2 regions of the Uliginosibacterium paludis genome follow, and region 2 is predicted to be linked to the other one. Evidence: riboswitches for the same ligand, from Rfam matches in the RefSeq annotation. Region 2 holds a riboswitch; the other holds the start of a gene.
The links. Region 2 has a riboswitch for S-adenosylhomocysteine ahead of metH (methionine synthase). Riboswitches for the same ligand answer to the same signal wherever they lie in the genome.
Positions count from the first base shown of each region.

Region 1 (4,181 bases), on a different contig from region 2:
TCAAACCTGCGGCGCATCCATTGAGGAATCTCCGCCCCGCAGCTCTCCGAAAACCTGGCGAGCTTGCTGAAACTCGCGATCGGCATGATGCCCGGCACGATGGGAATCGTCACGCCCGCCTTCCGCGCGGCATCGACAAAACTGAAGTAGGCGTCCGCGTTGTAGAAATACTGGGTAATCGAGGAATTCGCTCCCGCCTGAACCTTGTTGGCAAATGCCCGCACATCGGCGTCATAACTGCGTGCCTGGGGATGCACCTCAGGGTACGAAGCAACCTCGAGGAAAAACTCATCCCCGGTCTCCTGGCGAATGAATCCAACCAGTTCGCTGGCATAGCGAAACTCGCCCGGGTCCGCCATGCCGGAGGGCAGATCGCCTCGCAAGGCCACGATCCGCTTCACCCCCATTGAACGGAACTCGGCGAGGTGATCGCGGATACTCTGCTGAGTAGCGCCGATGCAGGAAAGATGAGGTGCAGCCTCAATGCCAGCCTCACGTATTTCACGTACGACCTGCAGGGTGCGGTCGCGGGTGGAGCCGCCCGCTCCGTAAGTCACGGAAAAAAAATCCGGCCCCAGCACCGCCAATTCACTTCGCACAGCGCGAAGCTTCTCGACCCCTTCCGCCGTGGCCGGCGGAAAGAACTCGAGACTGAAATCGAGCTTTTTGCTCATATCGCTTTCCTCACGCCTGCACGCGAGGGTGCAGGCCATGTTCGTGATGGCCGGCGCTCGACCGGCCCGTCGATCAGTAACGGTAGTGGTCAGCCTTGTAGGGGCCTTCCACCGGCACTCCGATGTAGTCGGCCTGCTGCTGGGTCAGCGTGGTGAGCTGCACGTTCAGGGTCTTGAGCTGCAGACGGGCAACCTTCTCATCCAGATGCTTCGGCAGGGTGTAGACACCAACCGGATACTCTGCCGTCTTGGTGAACAGCTCGATCTGGGCGATGGTCTGGTTGGCGAAGGACGACGACATGACGTAGCTCGGATGGCCGGTCGCACAGCCGAGATTCACCAGACGGCCCTTGGCCAGCAGGATGATCCGCTTGCCATCCGGGAAGATCACGTGGTCGACCTGCGGCTTGATCTCTTCCCACTGGTACTTTTCCAGCGAAGCGACATCGATCTCGTTGTCGAAGTGACCGATGTTGCAGACGATGGCATTGTTCTTCATTTCCACCATGTGCTCGTGTCGGATCACGTGGTAGTTGCCAGTGGTCGTCACGAAAATGTCCGCCTGGCTGGCTGCGTATTCCATCGTCACCACGCGATAGCCTTCCATGGCCGCCTGCAGCGCACAGATCGGGTCGATCTCGGTGACCCACACCTGCGCCGACAGGGCGCGCAGCGCTTGGGCGGAACCCTTGCCCACGTCGCCATAGCCGCAGACCACGGCGATCTTGCCCGCGACCATCACGTCGGTTGCACGCTTGATGCCATCGACCAGCGATTCGCGGCAGCCGTAGAGGTTGTCGAACTTGCTCTTGGTGACCGAGTCATTGACGTTGATCGCCGGGAACTTGAGCTCGCCCCGCGCATGCATCTGATACAGGCGATGCACGCCGGTGGTGGTCTCTTCGGTCACGCCACGGACCTTGTCCAGACGCACCGAATACCAGGTCGGGTCTGTGGCGAGCTTGGCCTTGATCGCGGCGAAGAGAATGGTTTCCTCTTCCGAGCCCGGATTGGCCAGCACGGAGATGTCCTTCTCGGCGCGGGCGCCAAGATGCAGCAGCAGGGTCGCGTCGCCACCGTCGTCGAGGATCATGTTCGAGTAGCCGCCGTCGGCCCACTCGAAGATGCGGTGGGTGTAATCCCAGTACTCGACCAGCGTCTCGCCTTTCTTGGCGAACACGGGAATGCCGGCAGCGGCGATCGCGGCGGCGGCGTGATCCTGGGTCGAGAAAATGTTGCACGAAGCCCAGCGGACTTCGGCGCCGAGCGCAGTCAGCGTCTCGATCAGCACGGCGGTCTGGATCGTCATGTGCAGCGAGCCGGTAATGCGGGCGCCCTTGAGGGCCTGCGATTTCGCGAATTCTTCGCGAATGGCCATCAGGCCGGGCATTTCGCCTTCGGCAATGCGGATCTCCTTGCGGCCCCAGTCGGCCAGCGTGAGATCGGTGATGACGTAATCATTGAATTGAGCCACGGTGTTCTCCTTGAACAGGTGGCCGGGCAGGAGGGGAGCGGACTTGCAGGAAGCTCACCATCATCCCGTGCCGGCACGGTTGATCAGGTGAGCGCAGTTGAAGCAGCCCGGCTTGGCCGGGAATCCGAGCCTGGGATGGCCTGAGCGAATGTCAGGTCCGGTCTCGCAGCGCTCCTCGGAATGGCCGGATTATAGCCGGAACAATCCGCATCGCCAGTGCAAAACCGCATCACACAACGCGGTGCCTGCGCCTGAAAACAGAAAAGGGAGCCTTGCGCTCCCCTTTCCGGACGCCGCGTAGACCTTGAATCAGAGGCCTGCGGAAGCGCGCAGCGCTTCGACCTTGTCGGTCGCTTCCCAGCTGAACTCCGGCTCGGCACGGCCGAAATGGCCGTAAGCCGCCGTCTTCTGATAGATCGGGCGCAGCAGGTCGAGCATCTGCACGATGCCCTTCGGACGAAGGTCAAAATGCTCATTGACCAGCGCGGCGATTTTCTCGTCAGAGATGATGCCGGTGCCTTCGGTGAACACCGTCACGTTCATGGGGTGGGCGACACCGATCGCGTACGCCACCTGCACCTGACACTGACGAGCCAGACCGGCCGCCACGATGTTCTTGGCCACATAACGGGCCGCGTAGGCTGCGGAGCGGTCGACCTTGGACGGATCCTTGCCCGAGAAAGCGCCACCACCGTGCGGCGCAGCGCCACCGTAGGTGTCGACGATGATCTTGCGGCCAGTCAGGCCGCAATCGCCCTGCGGGCCACCGATCACGAAGCGGCCGGTCGGATTCACGAAGTACTTCGGATTCTTCAGCAGCTCGGCTGGAATGACCGCCTTGATGATGTCCTCGATCACCGCTTCGCGGATCGTTTCCTGGGACACGTCCGGCGCATGCTGGGTGGAGATCACCACAGTATCGATCTCGACCGGCTTGCCATCTACGTAGCGGAATGTGACCTGGCTCTTCGCGTCCGGACGCAGCCAGGGCAGGCGGCCATCCTTGCGCAGCTCGCTCTGGCGCTGCATCAAACGGTGCGCATACCAGATCGGCGCGGGCATCAGCTCGGGCGTTTCATCGCAGGCATAGCCGAACATCAGACCCTGGTCGCCGGCGCCCTGATTCAAATGGTCGTCGGAGGCGTGATCCACGCCCTGGGCGATGTCATTGGACTGCTTGTCATAGCAGACCATGACCGCACAGCCCTTGTAGTCGATACCGTACTCGGTGTTGTCGTAGCCGATGCGGCGGATGGTGTCGCGCGCGACCTGGATGTAGTCGACGTGCGCATTGGTGGTGATTTCGCCCGCCAGCACCACCAGACCGGTGTTGCACAGCGTTTCGGCTGCTACACGCGATCGCGGATCCTGTTCGAAGATCGCGTCGAGAATGGCATCGGAAATCTGATCCGCAACCTTGTCGGGATGGCCTTCCGAAACCGACTCGGAAGTAAAAAGGTAGTCCGCCATGAATGGTCTCCGCAAATGAAAAACCCCGGAATAACGTTGGCGCGGCCAACTCCGGGGTTCGAGCGGACGACGCTTTAGCAGTATTTGGCGAACCTCGCGGTCCGCGCCGCCCTGCAAGTTGTCTTTAACTCGGCGGTCAGGGAATTATAGGAATGGCCGCTTATAATGCAAGCGCCCGTTTCGAGCCACGCACCTTGACACTCACTTCTTTGCTCCCGCCGCTGTTCCGCCTGCTGGGCCGCTGCTCGCTGGCCTCCCTGCACCGCTTCGGGGCTTGGGCGGGGCTTGCCACCTACTGGCTTTCTCCGCGCTACCGGCATCGCCTGCAGGAGAACATGGCACGCGGGTTGGGCCGTACGCCCACGCGTGCCGAACTGCATGCCAACGCAGCCGAAACCGGCCGCATGATGCTCGAACTGCCTTTCATCTGGCAGCGGCCGTTCGAAGACATCCAGGCACATATCCTCGAACTCGTCGGCTGGGAGAAAGTGCATCAGATGCTCGCCGAGGGTGATGCAATGATCGCCCTCACGCCCCACATGGGCTGCTTCGAAATCACCTCG
Region 1 covers NZ_JBDIVF010000001.1:854,258-858,438, forward strand. Annotated here, with positions in the region: gene metF (methylenetetrahydrofolate reductase [NAD(P)H]) at 1-713, opposite strand, end outside; gene ahcY (adenosylhomocysteinase) at 748-2,148, opposite strand; S-adenosyl-L-homocysteine riboswitch at 2,231-2,331, opposite strand; gene metK (methionine adenosyltransferase) at 2,458-3,618, opposite strand; gene ABDB87_RS04170 (lysophospholipid acyltransferase family protein) at 3,771-4,181, shown strand, end outside.
Region 1: linked by a shared signal. The riboswitch ahead of ahcY (adenosylhomocysteinase) and the one ahead of metH (methionine synthase) in region 2 are both predicted to bind S-adenosylhomocysteine.

Region 2 (4,181 bases):
TGTTCCTTGGCCTGGCCCTTCACGGTCTGCGCGAATTCGACGAGCTGCTCGCCGGCCTCAGGATGACGGTTGAGTACCACGTCTTCCACCTTGGCGCGCAGGGTGGGCTCCAGATCGTCATACACGCCGAGCTGGCCGGCGTTGACGATGCCCATCGTCAGCCCCGCCTTGATGGCGTGGAAGAGGAAGACGGTGTGGATCGCTTCGCGCACCGCGTCGTTGCCGCGGAAGGAGAAGCTCACGTTCGACACGCCGCCGCTGGTCTTGGCGTGCGGTAGATTCTGGTGAATCCAGCGCACCGCTTCGATGAAGTCGACCGCGTAGTTGTTGTGCTCTTCGATGCCGGTGGCAATCGCGAAGATGTTGGCGTCGAAAATGATGTCTTCGGGCGGGAAGCCGATCGTCATCAGCAAGTCGTAGGCGCGCTTGCAGATCTCGATCTTGCGCGCATAGGTGTCCGCCTGGCCCTTCTCGTCGAAAGCCATCACCACCGCTGCCGCGCCATAACGCATGCAGAGCTTCGCGTGATGCAGGAAGATCTCTTCGCCTTCCTTCATCGAGATGGAATTGACGATGCCCTTGCCCTGAATGCACTTGAGGCCGGCTTCGATCACCTCCCACTTCGAGGAGTCGATCATCACCGGCACGCGGGCGATATCCGGCTCGGCGGCGATGAGCTTGAGGAAGCGCTCCATCGAGGCCTTTGAATCGAGCATGGCCTCGTCCATGTTGATGTCGATGACCTGCGCGCCGTTTTCAACCTGCTGGCGGGCGACGGCCAGTGCATCCTCAAAGCGGCCTTCGATGATCATCTTCGCGAAAGCGCGCGAACCGGTCACGTTGTTGCGCTCGCCGACGTTCACGAAGAGGCTGTCGCGACCGATGAAGAAGGGCTCCAGACCCGAGAGCGCCTGCCGCACTTCCAGCGCGGGAATCGCGCGCGGCGCCATGTTCGCCACCGTGTCGGCCACCGCCTTGATGTGCGAGGGGCGCGTGCCGCAGCAACCGCCGACGATATTCAGGAAGCCGGACTCGGCCCAATCCTTGATGTCTGCGGCCAGCTGCTCGGGCGTTTCGTCGTAGCCGGTCGGTGCGAGCGGATTCGGCAGGCCGGCATTCGGGTGCGCGGAAATATAGGTATCGCACACCCCCGAGAGCTCGGCCACGTACTGCCGCAATTCTTTCGCGCCCAGCGCGCAGTTGAGACCGAAGCTGATCGGCTTGACATGCTTGAGCGAGTTCCAGAAGGCCGTGGCGGTCTGGCCCGAGAGCGTGCGGCCCGAGGCATCGGTGATGGTGCCGGAGATCATCACCGGCAACTTGCGCCCCAGATCATCGAAGAGCTTGAGCACGGCGAAGATCGCGGCCTTGGCGTTGGCGGTGTCGAACACCGTCTCGATCAGCAGCAGATCGGCGCCGCCTTCCATCAGGGCACGGGCCGAGTCGTAGTAGTCGTCCACCAGTTCGTCGAAGCTGATGTTGCGGTAGCCGGGATCGTTCACGTCCGGCGAGATGGAGAGGGTGCGCGAGGTCGGGCCGATCACGCCGGCGCAGTAGCGCGGCTTGGCCGGGTTCTTCGCGGTGTATTCGTCGCACAGCTCACGCACGAGCTTCGCGCCGGCCACGTTGATTTCGTAGGCGTAGTCCTGCAGGCCGTATTCGGCTTGCGACACGCGCGTGCCGTTGAAGGTGCAGGTCTCGATGATGTCGGCGCCGGCTTCGAGGTATTCGCGGTGGATCGCGCCGACCACGTCCGGGCGGGTGATCACCAGCAGGTCGTTGTTGCCCTTGAGATCCTTGCCATGATTGGCGAAGCGCGTGCCGCGGTAGTCAGCCTCGGCGAGCTTGTATTGCTGGATCTCGGTGCCCATGCCGCCATCCAGGATCAGGATGCGTTGCTGGAGCAGGGTCTGGATTTCTTGGGTGCGATCGGCTTGCATGGGGAATTCTCCGGGGCGTTCATCAACGCTTCGGACAGCTCGGGCAGAAGGGGAGAGATCGTGGCTCACCGGCTTTCCGCATGAGATCTGCATGAAGCGGTGAGCGCCGTTGAATCGGGCTGCGCGCGGCGGGGCGCGCGAGCTTCCGAGCCTGGGATCGCGAATGACCTCGCAGCGCTCCTCGGAAGCGCGCAATTATAGGTTGGAGCGTATTTTCTGACCAGCCTGACGCACCGTATCGCGCGCGCCCAGCACGATACGGGTGCGCTCCACCGACTCCAGATTACCCATTGCACCAAAATGGGCATCGATCTGCCACTGAGCGGGGCGGCGGGAGTCCAGCGGCCAGTGCCAGATCTCGCCCTCCTTGCCATTCTCGATCTGCACCGGCTGCCCCAGATGGCGGCGGACCTGATCGCGCGACATGCCCGGCACCAGCGTGGCCACGCGCGCATCGGTCAGCACATCCTGCAGGCTCTGCATCACGCCATCCGGCGAGACGCGGGCCATGAAGTTGGCGCCGCCCTTGTCGGCGCGTGCAAACTCCACCAGCAGGGTGCCGTCTCCCTCCGACCACACCATGGTGGGCTGGCCCAGCTGACGCACCAGTTCGGACAGACGCGTCCTGCCCGGCTCGAGCGGAGCCTGCGTGCTCGTACAGCCCGAAAAGCAGACAACAAGAAGAAGCAGGACAGCGGAGAAGCGCATGACGACAGGAAAAGCGGTCAACAAGTCCTTTCGAGACTAGCGCCCGGCCTGAACGAAACCTATTCTCGTATTCCCGTCGAACCAAGTGGCCCGGAATTTGCAACGTCATCCCTCATGCTGGGTGGCTCGTCAGATAAGGGCTTTCCGCTCAGTCACAAAAAATCACATTGTGTAACATCCCTGAGGGGTGCCCTGCCCGACCGGCATTCCGCTTCAGTCGGGCCAATATTTTCTTGTGGAGGCTGTTCAATGAAGCAAACCTTGATTGCACTTGCGGTATTCGGCATCACCAGCGGTCTGGCCCAGGCACAGGAAGTCGTCAAGATCGGCCACGTCGGCCCCCTGACCGGCAACATCGCCCACCTCGGCAAGGACAACGAGAATGGCGCGCGTCTCGCACTCGAGGAATACAACGCCAAGGGCGTGACCATTGGCGGCAAGAAGATCAAGTTCGAACTCGTCGGCGAAGATGACGCCGCCGACCCCAAGACCGGCAACATCGTCGCCCAGCGTCTGGTCGATGCAGGCGTGAAGGGCGTGGTCGGCCACCTGAACTCGGGCACCACGATTCCGGCTTCGCGCATCTACAACCAGGCTGGCATCCCGATGATTTCGCCGTCCGCCACCAATGTCACGCTGACGCATCAGGGTTTCGCGACGGTGTTCCGCACGATGGCGAACGACGCCCAGCAAGGCTCGGTGATCGGCAAATACGCCGCGACCAAGCTCGGCAAGACCGTGGCGATCATCGATGACCGCACCGCCTACGGCCAGGGTCTGGCTGACGAAGTGGAAAAGGCCGTCAAGGCTTCCGGCGGCAAGGTCAGCTCGCGTGAATTCACCAACAACCAGGCAACCGACTTCCTCGCCATCCTCACCAAGATCAAGGCCCAGAAGCCGGACGTGATCGTCTATACCGGCATGGACGCCCAGGGCGGCCCGATGCTCAAGCAGGTCAAGCAGCTGGGCATCACTGCCAAGTTCGTGACCGGTGACGGCGGCTGCACGCCGGAATTCATCAAGCTGGCCGGCGCCGCGATGTCTGACGCCGCCTTCTGCACGCAGGCCGGCCTGCCGCTGGACCAGATCGCCGACAAGACCTTCAAGGACCGCTTCAAGAAGCGCTTCGGCGCCGATGTGCAGATCTATGCTCCGTATTCGTATGACGCGGCCGCCGCGATCATCGAAGGCATGAAGGCTGCCGACTCGGCGGATCCCGCGAAGTATCTGCCCTTCCTGAAGAAGGTGGACTTCAAGGGCGTGACTGGTGAAGTGGCATTTGATGCCAACGGCGACACGAAGTACGGCGCCATCACCATGTACCAGTTCAAGGCCGGGGCCTGGGAAGCACTGAAGTAAGCGCCTGACGGCGCAGGCAGACGGGGCGCCGATGGCGCCCCGTTCGCTTCCGCTCCGCCTTTTTGATCTGGCTTCTTGACACATTGTTTGGAGCCCGGACAATCCGCCGGTTTCAGGCCGCACAGGCCTGATTTTTTTACAACTTTGGTTTACTTTCACTGAATACGGGATCAT
Region 2 covers NZ_JBDIVF010000013.1:72,490-76,670, reverse strand. Annotated here, with positions in the region: gene metH (methionine synthase) at 1-1,940, opposite strand, end outside; S-adenosyl-L-homocysteine riboswitch at 2,035-2,129, opposite strand; gene ABDB87_RS18990 (hypothetical protein) at 2,136-2,669, opposite strand; gene ABDB87_RS18985 (branched-chain amino acid ABC transporter substrate-binding protein) at 2,898-4,007, shown strand; gene ABDB87_RS18980 (branched-chain amino acid ABC transporter permease) at 4,180-4,181, shown strand, end outside.